DNA from 2 places in the Mesorhizobium sp. WSM4806 genome. Region 2 is predicted to be linked to the other one. Evidence: predicted binding sites of a transcription regulator. Region 2 holds the regulator's gene; the other holds the start of a gene.
What was found. The regulator HrcA, encoded in region 2, represses chaperone genes, less so after heat shock. The targets are predictions, from matches to a motif close to GTTAGCACTCNCNNNNNGNGAGTGCTAAC.
Positions count from the first base shown of each region.

Region 1: the regulator HrcA is predicted to act here: its motif matches at 3,620-3,648, upstream of groES (co-chaperone GroES).

Region 1 is NZ_JBVVQZ010000011.1:103,219-111,162, reverse strand. It holds gene AC0L2M_RS18065 (nuclear transport factor 2 family protein) at 1-93, opposite strand, end outside; gene AC0L2M_RS18060 (OsmC family protein) at 111-560, opposite strand; gene AC0L2M_RS18055 (TetR/AcrR family transcriptional regulator) at 676-1,287, shown strand; gene groL (chaperonin GroEL) at 1,518-3,173, opposite strand; gene groES (co-chaperone GroES) at 3,235-3,531, opposite strand; gene AC0L2M_RS18040 (bifunctional helix-turn-helix transcriptional regulator/GNAT family N-acetyltransferase) at 3,782-4,717, shown strand; gene AC0L2M_RS18035 (AraC family transcriptional regulator) at 4,817-5,647, opposite strand; cobalamin riboswitch at 5,913-6,113, shown strand; partial or broken gene AC0L2M_RS18030 (ATP-binding cassette domain-containing protein) at 6,202-6,651, shown strand; partial or broken gene AC0L2M_RS18025 (iron ABC transporter permease) at 6,938-7,042, shown strand; gene AC0L2M_RS18020 (EAL domain-containing protein) at 7,478-7,944, shown strand, end outside.
Region 2 is NZ_JBVVQZ010000005.1:89,743-97,686, reverse strand. It holds gene AC0L2M_RS09930 (TRAP transporter permease) at 1-1,060, opposite strand, end outside; gene AC0L2M_RS09925 (TAXI family TRAP transporter solute-binding subunit) at 1,223-2,182, opposite strand; gene AC0L2M_RS09920 (YciI family protein) at 2,425-2,778, shown strand; gene AC0L2M_RS09915 (RNA polymerase sigma factor) at 2,778-4,028, shown strand; gene cysK (cysteine synthase A) at 4,363-5,343, opposite strand; gene AC0L2M_RS09905 (hypothetical protein) at 5,649-5,846, opposite strand; gene hrcA (heat-inducible transcriptional repressor HrcA) at 5,928-7,043, opposite strand; gene rph (ribonuclease PH) at 7,179-7,895, shown strand.

The DNA.
Region 1 (7,944 bases), on a different contig from region 2:
AAGCTGGAACACGTCGTTGAAGCGCCGGATGATATCGGCCGTCTGTCTGGATTGGTCGTCGGGATGGACGACAATGATGCTATCCCGTTTCATCTCGGTACCTCCTGATTTCATTTTTCCGCAGCGGCGGCCGTGACGAGGTCGGCCTTGAGCCTGATATCCGCCACGCCCGCCAAAGCCCGGGAGACGAGGCATGTTGCTTTCGCCGATTGGGCAAGGCGCTGGAATTCCTCGGGCGCCAGGCCCGGGATTTCGGCTTCCGTTTCGAGGTCGATGCGGGTGAGCGTCGGTCCGGCCGTGCTCGTGCCGAGATGCACCTTGGCGACGGTGTGAATCCCTACGGGGACATGGCCGCCGTTGCCCAGTATGGCGCTCAACGCCATTGAAAAGCAGCCGGCATGTGCCGCCGCAATCAATTCCTCGGGATTGGTGCCGGGACCGTTTTCGAAGCGCGACGGGAAGGAATAGGCGCCTTCGAAGACGCCGCTGCCGAGCCGCAGACGGCCCGAGCCTTCTTTCAACGAACCCTGCCATTGGGCCTCTGCTTCACGGATGGTCATTTTGTCGTTCTCCTCTTCGATGAAAAGCCGAATATATAGACTGATCTACATACTATATAGACCGATTGTCATATTTGGCGCAAGCCTATAAAGCTCACTCCTGACAGAGGTTGACATGGCGAACGACACCCGCATCCGCATGATCGAGGCGACGGCGCTGCTGCTGAGGCAGCGCGGCTATCACGGCACCTCGCTCAACGACATCTTGAGCGCCTCCGGTGCGCCGAGAGGATCGCTCTACTTTCATTTTCCGGGCGGCAAGGACCAATTGGTCATCGAGGTGACGCGCGACAGCGTGGACAAGGTGTCTCGATGGCTTGCCGAAGAGCTGACCGCCGAAATGGATCCGGCGGTGGCTGTCCACCACATCTACCAGTCGGTCGCACGCATGCTGGAGGACAACCAGTTCACGCTTGGCTGTCCGATCGCACCCGTGGTGCTGGACTCGCCGGCCGACGTGCCGGAGTTGGCCGAACTGTGCCGGTCGGCTTTTGAGCAATGGGTAGGCCTGCTGCAGGCGGCCTTCGTCAGGGCAGGGGTGCCTGAGCGCCGCGCCCGCGCCCTGGCGCTGCTTGTCGAATCGTCGCTGGAAGGGCTGATGGTGATCGCGCGCGCCAGCCGCGACCGCGCCCCGGTGCTGGCGGTGGCAGATGAAGTTGCTGCGCTGATTGAAGGTGCCTTGCCTGCCAAAGGGGAGCTGACACGGCGCATTGACGCCGCCTTCTGAGCCGGGCAGCCCGCTAAATAAAGCAAACAAAAAGGGCGCCTTTCGGCGCCCTTTCCGTGAATGCGAGGCAATGTTGGATTAGAAATCCATGCCGCCACTCAAGCCCGCTTGCGGGCTTGAGCAACTTAGATTCATGGGCGTGCTTATGGACTTCTTAGAAACCCATGCCGCCACTCAAGCCCGCTTGCGGGCTTGAGCAACTTAGATTCATGGGCGTGCTTATGGACTTCTTAGAAGTCCATGCCGCCCATGCCGCCCATGCCGCCCCCGCCCATGCCGCCTGGCATGCCGCCGCCAGCCGACTCCTTCTTCGGAGCCTCCGCGATCATGGCTTCGGTGGTGACCAGCAGGCCGGCGACCGAGGCCGCGTCCTGAAGAGCTGTGCGCACGACCTTGACCGGATCGACGATACCCATGGCGATCATGTCGCCATATTCGCCGGTCTGGGCGTTGAAGCCGAAGGTCGGGCCCGTGTTCTCGAGAATCTTGCCGGCAACGATCGATGCTTCCGCACCGGCGTTGGCCGCGATCTGGCGGGCCGGAGCCTGCAGCGCGCGACGCACGATGCTGATGCCAGCGGTCTGGTCGGAGTTGGCGCCGCTGACGGTGATGGCCAGCGAAGCGCGCAGGAGTGCGACGCCGCCGCCGGGAACGATGCCTTCTTCGACGGCCGCGCGGGTCGCGTTGAGGGCGTCGTCGACGCGGTCCTTCTTTTCCTTGACTTCGATCTCGGTCGCACCGCCGACGCGGATGACGGCAACGCCGCCCGCCAGCTTGGCGAGACGTTCCTGCAGCTTCTCCTTGTCATAGTCCGAGGTGGTCTCCTCGATCTGCTGCTTGATCTGGGCGACGCGGCCCTGGATCTCGGCCTTCTTGCCGGCGCCGTCGACGATGGTGGTGTTCTCCTTGGAGATCGACACCTTCTTGGCGCGGCCGAGCATGTTGAGGCCGACATTTTCGAGCTTGATGCCGAGGTCTTCGGAAATGACCTGTCCACCGGTGAGGATGGCGATGTCTTCCAGCATGGCCTTGCGGCGATCACCGAAGCCCGGCGCCTTGACGGCGGCGATCTTCAGGCCGCCACGCAGCTTGTTGACGACCAGCGTGGCCAGGGCCTCGCCTTCGACGTCTTCCGAGATGATGACCAGCGGCTTCGAGGTCTGCACGACAGCCTCGAGGATCGGCAGCATGGCCTGCAGATTGGAGAGCTTCTTCTCGTGGAGAAGGATGTAGGCGTCTTCCAGATCCGCAACCATCTTGTCGGCGTTGGTGACGAAGTAGGGCGAGAGATAGCCGCGGTCGAACTGCATGCCTTCGACGACTTCGAGTTCGGTCTCGGCGGTCTTGGCTTCCTCGACCGTGATGACGCCCTCATTGCCGACCTTCTGCATCGCTTCGGCGATCATCGAGCCGACCGAAGCATCGCCATTGCCGGCGATGGTGCCGACCTGGGCAACCTCTTCCGAGGTCTTGATCTTCTTGGCGTTCTTGATCAGCGTCGAGACGACGTCGCTGACCGCGAGGTCGATGCCGCGCTTCAGGTCCATCGGGTTCATGCCGGCGGCAACCGCCTTGTGGCCTTCCTGGACGATCGACTGCGCCAGAACGGTCGCGGTCGTGGTGCCGTCGCCGGCGATGTCGTTGGTCTTCGAAGCAACTTCGCGGACCATCTGCGCGCCCATGTTCTCGAACTTGTCCTCAAGCTCGATTTCCTTGGCGACGGTGACGCCGTCCTTGGTGATGCGCGGGGCGCCGAACGACTTGTCGATGACCACGTTGCGGCCCTTGGGGCCGAGCGTGACCTTCACTGCGTCGGCGAGGATGTTGACGCCGCGCAGCATGCGCTCACGGGCATCGCGAGAAAATTTTACGTCTTTGGCAGCCATTTTTAGCTCCTGGCAGGGGCTTGAATTGAGCCCGGGGTTTAAGCGATGGTGAGGCCGATATTCAGCCGATGATGCCCATGATGTCGGATTCCTTCATGATCAGAAGGTCTTCGCCATTGAGCTTGACTTCGGTGCCCGACCACTTGCCGAACAGGATGCGATCGCCGGCCTTGACGTCCAGCGGGACGAGCTTGCCGGCTTCGTCGCGGGCGCCGGAACCAACGGCGATGATCTCGCCTTCCTGCGGCTTTTCCTTCGCCGTGTCGGGGATGATGATCCCGCCGGCAGTCTTGGATTCGGATTCAACCCGGCGTACGACCACGCGGTCATGAAGCGGGCGGAACTTCGACTTTGCCATTTTTTATTCCTCGGTGAGAATGGTGAGAATAGTTCCTCCGTCCGGCGGCGCCGGACAAACCTATAAGCCCGGCGGCGCCGGACCTACGCTTAGCACTCACCAATGGCGAGTGCTAACGTGGCGGTGAGATAAGCCGGTGGCTGGCGAGAGTCAAGGCGCTGAGTGAGCTGATCGACAGCCGCAGCCTGCTTCGAACTGATACTTGACTAAGTCAACTAAATGGTTGATCTTGTGCTGGCAGGAGGATGCCATGACGATTCATCATCAACCCGGCAGGGAGCGGATCGATGCGGTGCGGGGCTTCAACCGCTTCTACACCCGCCAGATCGGGCTGCTCGATGAAGGGCTGCTGAAAAGCGCCTTCTCGCTGACCGAGGCTCGGGTGCTCTATGAACTGGCGCATCGCGATGGCCTGACCGCCACCGATCTTGCGCGCGATCTCGGTCTCGACCCCGGCTATCTCAGCCGGTTGCTGAAAAAATTCGAGGAGCGTGGTCTGGTCGAGCGCGTGGCGACGCGAGCCGATGCGCGGCGCTCGTCGATTGCGCTGACGCCGGCGGGAAGAGCGGCGTTCGCGCCGCTGAACCAGGGTTCGCACGATCAGGTCGCGGCCCTGCTCGAGCGGCTTTCCGCACCGGAACAGGACAGGCTGGTCAAGGCGATGCAGACGGTGCAGCACCTACTGGGCGAGAGTGCAGAGCCCAAGGTCCTTTACATGCTGCGGTCCTTGCAGGTCGGCGACATCGGCTGGATCATCCATCGCCAGGGCCTGCTCTACGCGCAGGAATATGGCTGGGACGAAACTTATGAGGCGCTGGTCGCCGAAATCCTCGGCGCTTTCGCCAAATCCTACGATCCGAAATGGGAACGCAGCTGGATCGCCGAGCGGGAAGGGGAAGTCGTCGGCTCGGTCTTCGTCGTGCGCCAGTCGGACGCGGTGGCGAAGCTGCGCCTGCTCTACGTCGAACCCTCGGCGCGCGGTCTCGGCATCGGCAGGCGGCTGGTCGAGGAATGCATCCGCTTTGCCCGTGCCAAGGGCTACAAGACGTTGACGCTGTGGACCAACGACGTGCTCACCTCAGCGCGCCGCATCTACGAGGCGGCCGGGTTCAAGCTGGCCAATCAGGAACGCCACCACGCCTTCGGCAAGGATCTGGTCGGCCAGAACTGGAACCTGGAGTTGTAGCGTCTTTCCCTACTCCCCTTGTGGGACAAGGGGAGTAGGCAAGATAAGGCGGAGCGCCTCGACACTAGTCTCCAACACAAGTTGAAAACTGGCCCTTCCTCACCCGACCGGTATCCAGACTTCCAGCCCGCCATTGCCGCTGCGCGGATCGAATTCGGGGCCGTAGCGCTCGAATTCGGGCGCGTCGGCAATCTTGTGCCCGGAGGCCGGCAGCCATTTGTTCCAGATCGTGTTGACCGTGCGGCGGATGGTCGAGATGTGGCCACGATGGGCGAACACGGCGTATTTCTGCATCGGCACGCGTACGCGCGAAAACTCCTTCGGCAGGTCCGAAAAATCGGACACCTCGACGCCGGCGATATAGTCGAAATTGCCTGCATCGTCGCCGTTGACGCAGACGCCATAGGCGACGTCGCCGACCTCGCCTGGAATGTTGCCGATATAGGGGCCGAACCGCTGCCACTGCATCGGGATGCCGGCGCTGGTTTCGCAGCTGTAGCGCTCGCCGAGACCGGCGATGAGGAACGGCCGGCTGGTTTCGAAACGCGGCGGCTCGAGATTGGTGAGGAAGGACTGGTCCATCAGGATCGGCTCCACGAGATCGAGGTTTTTGAGCGAGCCTTGCGCGCGCACCAGTTCCGGCGTGGTGCCGAACTGGTCGCGGAAGGCACGGGTGAAAGCCTCATGCGAGGCATAGCCGGCGTCGAGCGCGACCGAGAGGATGTCCGGTGCGCCGGCGGCGAGCCTGCGCGCCGCCTCGGTCAGGCGGCGAGAACGCAGGTAGCCCATCACCGAACGTCCGGTCGCCGCACCGAAAGCCCGCGTCACGTGAAAGCGCGACACGCCGCTGCTGTTGGCGACATCGTCGAGCGAGATGGCCTCCGGCAGATGGCTTTCGACGAACCACAGCGCTTTCTCGGTCGGGTTCATATGGCTCCTCGCTGTGGGACTGCGCATTGGCCAGGTCATGGTATCGCTTACTGGTGGAGGCAGTTTGATCGAAATTGCGCACCGCGCAATGCGACGGTGATCGGCAAGCCGAAAGCGTTGGGCGAAGGGGTTGACAGGCGCAGGCGTTGTCTTTTAAGTAGTAACGTTATTACATTACGAGATTCGGTATGCTCGTTCTGACAAGACCATTGCTCGCGGGGCACTCCGGAACCCGGAAATTTATTGCGCTGGGATTGGCGGAAAACTAGGGTGGCTGACTGATGGTCCCCAAGCCGAAAGGCGAGGGGTGAAAAGGGAACACGGTGAGATCTTCGGATCGAGGCCGTGGCTGCCCCCGCAACTGTAAGCGGCGAGCAAAATCCGAAATGCCACTGGCCAAGGCTGGGAAGGCAGGATGGCGCAAGGACCCGCGAGCCAGGAGACCTGCCATCGCACGAGTTGACCGGACGGGGTGTGCCGGGAGGAGACGTGGACATCGGTCTTGTCGGCCGGTCCAGCTTCCTTCCGTCGCCATTTGAGAAAGTGACGGTAAGTTGGATGCCTGCCAGCCTCTTCTTGAAGCGCGTGAACTGAGCGCCACGGCGAATGGCCAGCGCCTGGTCAGTGCGGTCAGCCTTTCCGTCGCGGCGGGAGACCGCCTCGCCATCATCGGTCCCAACGGCGCCGGCAAGACGACGCTGCTGCGCATGCTATGCGGCACGCTGCGTCCGAGCGCGGGAGGTGTGAGATTTTCCGGACGCCGGCTGGAGACATTTCCGGCCGCCGAGCGGACGCTGCACATGGCGGTCGTCGGCCAGACCGATCAGCCCGATCCGCGGCTTGCCGTGATCGACTACGTCGGACTTGGGCGGGTCCCGCATGCCGGCTGGCGACGCAGGAGCGAGCAACGCGACGTCGTCGTCGAAGCGCTTCGCAGAACTGGCCTGCTGCCGCTGCTCGGCCGCACGATCGGCTCGCTGTCGGGTGGTGAGCGGCAACGCGCCCAGTTGGCGCGCGCCATCGCCCAGGAGCCGAAAATCCTGTTCCTCGATGAACCGACCAATCATCTCGATCCGCGCGCCCGCAGCGAACTTCTCGAACTCGTATCGCAGCTTGGCATGACCGTCGTGGCGGTGCTGCATGATCTGTCGCTGGTCACGCCATTTGCCACCAGGGTCGCGGTGATGAACGAGGCCCGGCTGCAGGCACTCGCCGGTCCGCGCGAGGCGCTGACCAAGCAGTTGATCCGCGAGATTTTCGGCGTCGACGTGCTTCGGCTGCGCCATCCGACTGGCGCGCACGCTGCTGCCGCCGCAGGAACTGCCGATCGGCATCATCACCAGTTCGGTCGGCGCTTTCTTCGTGGTCACCATGCTCATTCGCAATCGTTCATGATGGGCTGCCATGCACACTTGCCGGCTTCTGGCACAATGCCGAGTCTTTGGACTGACCTCTGGGACCGGCGCAGCGCGCCGAACCGCCCGTCGAGATTTTCACCGGCAGGATCGGCCATCATGTGCGATGGGCCTGCACGAGATTGGCTCCACCTTCTCCCCTTGTGGGCCCCCTTGTGGGAGAAGGTGGCCGCGAAGCGGCCGGATGAGGGGTGCTCCAGCTTGGAACCGACAGCGCTCCGGCCAGCACCCTCAACCGTCTCGGCGCTGCGCGCCGATCCACCTTCTCCCACAAGGGGAGAAGGCAAGAACTGCGCCATGCCCCGGCATCGACCCGGTTCACATGCCATTAGTATATCTGGACCACTATGCGGTCGCTTAGCTTGCAGCGAGCTTTCCTTGCTTTGCGCCAGGCGCCGAACCGGAGGAACTGTGTTTGGTCACGAAATCATCGAGGCAAGCCGCCCAGGCGCCCGAATCGACCGAGCTTGCCACGCTGGCGAAACTGGCGGGCTCCTCGTACGAGACGCTCGAGCGCGAACTCAGGGCTACGATCGCAACACTCGAGCAACAGGCGCTGCGATTCGAGACGGCGATCGACAACATCTCGCAAGGCATCTGCTTTTTCGACGCCGCTGAACGGCTGATCCTGTGCAACCGCCGCTATGCGGAAATTTACCGCATTGCACCCGAGCATTTGCGCCCCGGCCGGACGCTGGGCGAAATCGTCGAACGCCGCATCGCTGCCGGGACATCCGCGATGGCCAGCGACGCTTATCTCGCATTCGCCCGAGCGGTCAATTCGGGCACGACCCTGAGAAACTGGACCGCCAATCTCACCGACGGCCGGACAATTCAGATCTGCCATCAGCCGATGCCTGACGGCGGATGGGTGGCCACGCA
Region 2 (7,944 bases):
GCCACGGATTGGGCAGGTCCGCCTTGGCCATGCCCTGCAGGCCGGCCTTGCCGGCTTCCAGGTACACCTGCCAGAAGCAGGCACCGAAATAGAGCAGCGCCGGGATGATCGCTGCCTTGACCACCTCGGCATAGGGGATGTTCAGCGTCTCGGCCATGATGAAGGCGACCGCGCCCATCACCGGCGGCATGATCTGGCCGCCCATCGACGAGGTCGCCTCGACCGCGCCGGCGAAAGCCGAACGGAAGCCGAAGCGCTTCATCAGCGGAATGGTGAACTGGCCGCTGGCCACCACATTGGCGACGCCGGAGCCGGAAATGGTGCCCATCAGCGCCGAGGACAGAACGCAGACCTGGGCCGGTCCGCCGCGCCATGTGCCGACCAGGCCAAGCGCGAAGTCGTTGAACAGCGCGATCATGCCGGCGCGCTCGAGAAAGGCGGCGAAGACGACGAAGATGAAGATATAGGCGGCCGAGACGTAGACCGGCGTGCCGTATATGCCTTCGGTGCCAAAGGCGAAGGTGTCGATAAGCTGGGCGAAATCATAGCCGCGATGGATGAAGGGCGGCGGCAGGTGATTGCCGAAGGAAGCGTAGGCGAAAAAGATCAAGGCGATCAGGGCAAGCGGCAGCCCCATCAGCCGCCGCGCGGCCTCGAAGACCAGCACAACCAGCACCGTGCCGACGATCAGGTCCGGTGTGTTGAGGAAGCCGGAGCGCCGGATGAGATCGGCATAGAACACCCAATTGTAGAGGCCGGTGCCAAAGCCGAGCAGGCCGAGCGTCCAGAATGCTGCTTTCGCCGGTGTGCTTGTGGCGCGCAGATTGGCGATCAGGCCAAAGCCGAGCAGCAGCAAGAAGCCGACATGCATGGCGCGCACCACCTGGCTCGGCAGGCTGCCATAGGCGGCGATGTAGATCTGGAAGACGGAGAAGGCGATGGCGATGAGAAAGGCGGCCTTGCCGGCGAAGCCGTCGCCGAAACCCGGCGGCAGCCCTTCGAGCGGGGCTTCGGCGGTGGGGGAAAGAACGGTCCGCGTTTCGGGATGGGCGTCGGTCATTGGCGGGTTCCTGGCGGGCGCAATCCCTCCCCCTTGAGGGGAGGGTGGACAGCCGCCGAAGGCGGATGGACGGGTGGGGTCGTTGCGGCAGTGCGCGGCCTGAACCGACCCCACCCGCCTCGCTTCGCTCGGCACCCTCCCCTCAAGGGGGAGGGAGTACCCCTATTTCACCAATCCCTTTTCCTTGTAATACCGCTCGGCACCGGGATGCAGCGGCACCGGCATGCCGTCGAGCGCCTTGGCCATGTCGATCGCCTTGGCGGCGGCGTGGGCAGCAGTGAGCTGGTCGAGATTTTCGAACAGCAGCTTGGTCATCTGATAGCCGGTCTCGTCGGAGACGTCGGCGTGGGTGATGAGGAAATTGCCGACGGCGGCGGTCGCGACGTCCTCGGTCTGGCCTTCATAGGTGCCCTTGGGAATGGTCACCGAAAGATAGGGCGAGCCGATCTTGGCGACGTCCTGCGCCGGTACGGCGACGACGTTGATCGGCACCGAAGTGGCGAGGTCGCGGATCGAGGCGACGCCGAGGCCGGCCGATTGCAGCGTGGCGTCGAGCTGGCGGTTCTTGATCAGCTCGACCGATTCGGCGAAGGGCAGATACTCGACCCGTCCGAGATCCTCGTATTTCAGCCCGGCGGCGGCGAAGATGGCGCGGGCGTTGAGCTCGGTGCCGGAGGCCGGCGCGCCGACCGACAGGCTCTTGCCCTTGAGGTCGGCAAGCGTCTTGATGCCGGATTCCTTGCTGGCAACGATCTGGATATAGTTGGGATAGATGGCGGCGACACCGCGCAGCTTGTCGAGCTTGCCCGGGAAGCCGGCTTCGGTGTTGCCCTCGGCCGCCAGTTTGACGGCATCGCCGAGCGCGAAGGCGATCTCGCCCTTGCCCTGCTGCAACAGGTTGAGGTTCTCGACCGAGGCCTTCGTCGCCTGCACCTGGGTGCGGGCGCCCTCAATGCCCTTGCCGTAGATTTCCGACAGTGCGACGCCGAGCGGATAATAGACGCCCGAGGTGCCGCCGGTCAGCACGTTGATGAATTCCTGCGCCATGGCCGACACCGCGCCAAGACCCAGCGACAGCGCCAGCGCGCCGGCAGCAATAAATTTCGTCCTGAAATTGTGCATGTGATCTCCTCCCTGAAATATCTGCCACCGCGCGACCCGAGGCGAGTTTAGACAGCGGGCGGGAAATGCCAACCCGCAATAATATCCATTAGACGAACGGCTGAGTGATGCCGCAACGCATAGCCGCTTGCGCGATGTGCGATCGGAGCCGAAAGATTTTCGCAGAGCCTGTCGAAATCGCGCGAGGCCGCGCGACATACGTTCGGCTTGCAACGATGCGGCCTTCGAAAATGGAGAAGACCATGCGATACATGCTTTTGATCTACGTGAACGAAGCCGCGATGGCGGCCGCGCCGACGGAGAAGACGTACGAGATCAGCGCAGCCTATGGCGCCTATACCGAGGCGTTGAAGAAGTCCGGCTCCTGGTTGGCCGGTGACCGGCTGAAGCCGACCCAAGCCGCGACCTCGGTACGGATGGCCAACGGCAAGACCAACGTGCTCGACGGTCCCTACGCCGATACCAAGGAGCAGCTCGCCGGTTTCTACATGATCGAGGCGGAGGACGCCGACGCGGCTATTGCCTGGGCGGCGCGATGCCCAGCTGCCAGCACCGGCACAGTCGAGGTGCGGCCGATCTGGGAACAAACCATGTGATGACGAATGACCTGGAGGTCGCCCGGGCGGCGGCGGAAGCGGCCGCCCGGCAAAGCTACGGCAAGCTCATCGCCTTCCTCGCCGCCCGCACGCGCGACGTGGCCGGCGCCGAGGACGTGCTGGCCGACGCCTTTGTGGCGGCGCTGGAGCGCTGGCCGCAGACCGGCGTGCCGCAGAAGCCAGAAGCCTGGCTGCTGGCGGTGGCGTGCAGACGCCGCGTCGACGCGATCCGGCGGCGGCTGACCAGCGAGGCGAGCCGCGACCATCTCAGGCTGATCGCCGAGGAGATCGAGGCCCGCATGATCGATGAAGACCTGCCCGATGAGCGGCTGCGACTGATGTTTGCCTGTGCCCATCCGGCGATCGAGGCTGGCGTACGCGCGCCGCTGATCCTGCAGGCCATTCTGGGCTTCGACGCAGCGACGATCGCCTCGGCCTTCCTGGTATCGCCGGCAACGATGGGCCAGCGCCTGGTGCGCGCCAAAAGCCGCATCCGCGAGACCGGCATTCCGTTCCGCGTGCCGGAGCGGGCAGAGCTTGGCGAGCGGCTGGATGCGGTGCTGGAAGCGATCTACGCCGCGTTCGCCGAAGGCTGGTCCGACCCGGCCGGCACCGAAACCCGCCGCCGCAATCTCGCGACCGAAGGCATCTGGCTCGGCCGGCTGGTAGCCTCGCTGATGCCGGATGAGCCGGAAGCGCTTGGCCTGCTGGCGCTGATGCTGTTTGCCGAGGCGCGGCGTGCGGCGCGGCGCAACGCCGCCGGGGACTATGTGCCATTGGCCGAGCAGGAGCTTGGGCTGTGGGACGGCGCGTTGATTGACGAAGCGGAGACATTGCTGAAGCACGCCGCGGCCAAGCGCGTCGTCGGCCGCTACCAGCTCGAGGCAGCCGTGCAATCCGCCCATACGACAAGGCGGCTGACCGGCCGGACCGACTGGGCCGCGATTAAACAGCTCTATGATGCGCTGTCGGTGATTGCCGGCTCGCCGGTGGTCTCGATCAACCGCGCGGTGACCCTTGCCGAGGCCGACGGCGCCGCGGCGGGATTGAGTGCACTTGATGAGCTTGGCGACGAGAAACGGCTGCATGATTATCAGCCTTATTGGGCCGCCCGCGCGGGCCTTCTGGCCAGGCTCGGCAAAACTCGGGAGGCTACCGAGGCCTATAACAGGGCGATCGGCCTCGAACGCGACCCGGCCGTGCGCCGGTTCCTGCAGGCACGACGGGCTGGGCTCGCAGCCGAAGAATGAGGTCAGGGAAAGGCCGGGGTCAGACATGATCCGATGTTTGGGATCTAAGGCCGACCGCTGGTGCCGCCCCTCATTGCCCTGCCCGTCCTCCGCAGCAGCTGCGGAGGGTGGACCGGGCATTTCTCCCCGTAAACGGGGAGAAATAGGCTGGTCGCGGTGTCGGCACTTTTTTCTGCAACGCTGGCGATTGGCGAACCCGTCAATGAGAGCGCCCCCTCGCCCCGTTTACGGGGTGCGAATGCCGGCAGGCAGGTGAGGGGCGGCGCCGGCTTCGACAATTGGCGGGCGCTACGGAAGCGCAGGAAACCGCAACCGCAGGCCGGCACAAATATGCCTAAGCCCCCAGCCCTTCGAACAGGATCGTCGACAGATAGCGTTCGGCGAAGGACGGAATAACGACCACCAGGTTCTTGCCCTCGTTCTCCGGCCGCGAGCCGACGACGATCGCCGCCTGCAGGGCAGCGCCCGACGAGATGCCGACCGGCACGCCTTCGAGGCGGGCGACAAGCCGCGCATTGGCGACCGAATCCTCGTTGGAGACCTTGACGATCTCGTCATAAATGGTCGTGTCGAGGATCTTCGGCGCGAAGCCGGCGCCGATGCCCTGGATCTTGTGCGGGCCGGGCTGGCCGCCCGACAGCACCGGCGAGGCTTCCGGCTCGACGGCGACGACATGCACGGAGGGCTTGCGCTGCTTCAGCACCTGGCCGACGCCGGTGATGGTGCCGCCGGTGCCGATGCCGGCGACGAAGATGTCGACTTCGCCATGAGTGTCGTTCCAGATTTCCTCGGCAGTGGTGCGGCGGTGAATTTCCGGATTGGCGGGATTCTCGAACTGCTGCGGAATGATGGCGTCGGGCAGCGTCGCGGCCAGTTCGTCGGCCTTGGCGATGGCGCCTTTCATGCCTTTCGGCCCTTCGGTCAGCACCAGTTCGGCGCCGAGCAGCGCCAGCATCTTGCGGCGTTCGACCGACATGGTTTCCGGCATGGTCAGGATCAGCTTGTAGCCCTTGGCGGCGGCGGCGAAGGCGAGCGCGATGCCGGTGTTGCCCGAGGTTGGCTCGATCAGCGTGGTCCTGCCGGGCGCAATCCTGCCCGATGCCTCCAGCGCCTCGATCATCGAGACGCCGATGCGATCCTTGACCGAGCCGATCGGGTTGAAGAATTCGAGCTTGGCCAGCAGATTGGCGACGACGCCCTTTTCCCCGGCGAACTTGTCGAGCCGCACCAGCGGCGTGTCGCCGATCGTCTCGGTGATCGAATTGTAGATGCGGCCGCGGCCGGGCACAGGCACGGTGGTGGCGGGCTTGTTCATTGGTTTCGCTCCCAAGAGGTCAGATGGGCAAGGGTCAGGCAATCAAGTGAGTCAGGCAACTAAGTCTCGACCAGGCAGGATAAAGCCTTCGGCCGCGCAAGCTAGTCTGCCGTTTGAAAATATCCGACGGGGTCGCATGCTGAATACATCCTCGCCCGCAGGTGACGGCCAGATGCAACCGCCGCCGCCCTCGGGGCACCGCATCACTTGCCGGTCGGCCCCAGACCGCGTCGCCGGAGACGACGAAGCCGGTCACGAGATCCTCATGCTCGCCGGTCGGCTAGCCGTCCTTGCACCTTTCGGGCTCAGTTCCCGGCGGCGTAGAAATCGTCGTCGAGGCGCTTTTCCAGCGCGACGAGATCGGCCGGCAGCGGCAGGCCCATGGCGCGCATCTCCCCCAGCTTTTCGCGCAACTGCTCCTGCACTTCATGCTGATCCTCGGGCTGGTTGATCATCTGCTCGAGCAACAGGCTGATCTGAGCCTTGAATGATTCCAGCGCCATTTTTTTCTCCTTGAGGTTCCCTTAAGCGTGTCGCGTTGGAAGGATCCGTGCGACGCGCTTCGGTTTTTTGGGCGACATGCATTATCGCAGCATGCGGGAAATAAGCTGCGCGGTATAGTCGACCATCGGCACGATGCGTGCGTAGTTCAGCCGGGTCGGGCCGATGACGCCGAGCGCGCCGATGACGCGGGCGTCCTTGTCGCGATAGGGCGCCACGACCAGCGACGAGCCCGACAGCGAAAACAGCTTGTTCTCCGAGCCGATGAAGATGCGCACGCCGGAGCCTTCCTCGGCGAGGTCGAGAAGCTGGATCAGCCCGTCCTGCGTCTCCAGATCCTCGAACAAATGCCGCAGCAGCTCGATGTCGGCCTGGGCGGTGACATTTTCCAGCAGATTGGCGCGACCGCGCACGATGAGACGCGCCGGCAAGCCGCTCTCGGCGCCTGCCCAGACAGCAAGGCCCTTCTCGACCAAATCCTGCGACAGCGTGTCGAGGGCGGCCCTGGTTTCTTCCTTGATGCGGGCGATCTCGACCCGCGCCTCGGCCAGCGTGCGACCGCGGATATGGGCGTTGAGGAAATTCGAGGCTTCGTGCAGTTGCGAGACGGTGATGCCGGCGGGCAGGTCGACGACGCGGTTTTCGACGTCGCCGTTCTGCGACACCAGCACGGCCAGCGCCTTGTTCGGCTCGAGCTGGATGAATTCGATATGCTTGAGCGCCACCTCGTTCTTGGCGGCAAGCACGAGGCCGGCGCCGCGCGACATGCCGGACAGCATCTGGCTCGCCTCGGTGAGCATGTGCTCCAGCGTCGCACCAGAGCCGGAGGCGCGTACCTGCGCCTCGATGGTGCGGCGCTCCTCGTCGGAGAGATCACCAAGCTCCATGAAGGCATCGACGAAGAAGCGCAGGCCGGCCTGGGTCGGCAATCGGCCGGCCGAGATATGCGGCGCGTAGATCAGGCCGAGATGCTCGAGATCGCTCATCACATTGCGGATGGTGGCCGGCGACAGCGAAGACGGCAGGATACGCGACAGGCTGCGCGAGCCGACCGGCTCGCCGTCCTTCAGATAGGAATCGACAATGCGCCGAAAGATGTCGCGCGAGCGCATGTCGAGCGATTGAAGCGCAGGCGATTGAAGCGCGGGGGATTGGAGCGCTGCCGCCGACTGGGAACCGGGATCGACTGCCTTGGTCATTCGAGCCAAATACCTCCGGCCCAAGGATATAGACATCGGCCGCGCCCGCGCAACTGGTCCATTTTCCTTTGCGCCTCTCGTCGCGTGCGGCTACAAGCCGGCCACGACTCCTAAAACGACAAGAAAGAAGCCTGAATGCGCCCTTCCAAACGCCAATTCGACGAAATGCGCGCCATCTCCTTTGAGCGCGGCGTCTCCAAGCACGCGGAAGGCTCGTGCCTGGTGAAGTTCGGCGACACCCACGTGCTGTGCACCGCCAGCCTCGAGGAAAAGGTGCCGGGCTGGATGCGCAATTCCGGCAAGGGCTGGGTGACGGCGGAATACGGCATGCTGCCGCGCTCGACCGGCGAGCGCATGCGCCGCGAGGCTTCGGCTGGCAAGCAAGGCGGCCGCACGCTGGAAATCCAGAGGCTGATCGGCCGTTCGCTGCGCGCAGTGGTCGATCTGCAGGCGCTGGGTGAGCAGCAGATCACCGTCGACTGCGACGTGATCCAGGCCGATGGCGGCACGCGCACCGCCTCGATCACCGGCGGCTGGGTGGCGCTTTACGACTGCCTGCGCTGGATGGAAGCCCGGCAGATGGCCAGCGTCGCCAAGGTGCTGAAGGACCATGTCGCGGCTATCTCCTGCGGCATCCACGACGGCCAGCCGGTCATCGACCTCGACTATCTCGAGGATTCATCGGCCGGCACCGACGCCAATTTCGTCATGACCGGCAAGGGCGGCATTGTCGAGATACAAGGCACGGCCGAGGGCGAGCCTTTCTCGGAAGAGCAATTTGCGGCGCTGATGGAATTGGCCAAGAAAGGTATTGCGCGACTGGTCAGCCTGCAGCAGATGGCCGTGGCGTAGTCCTGAAAATGCCGAGCTTGTCCGCCCCCCTCTGGCCTGCCGGCCATCT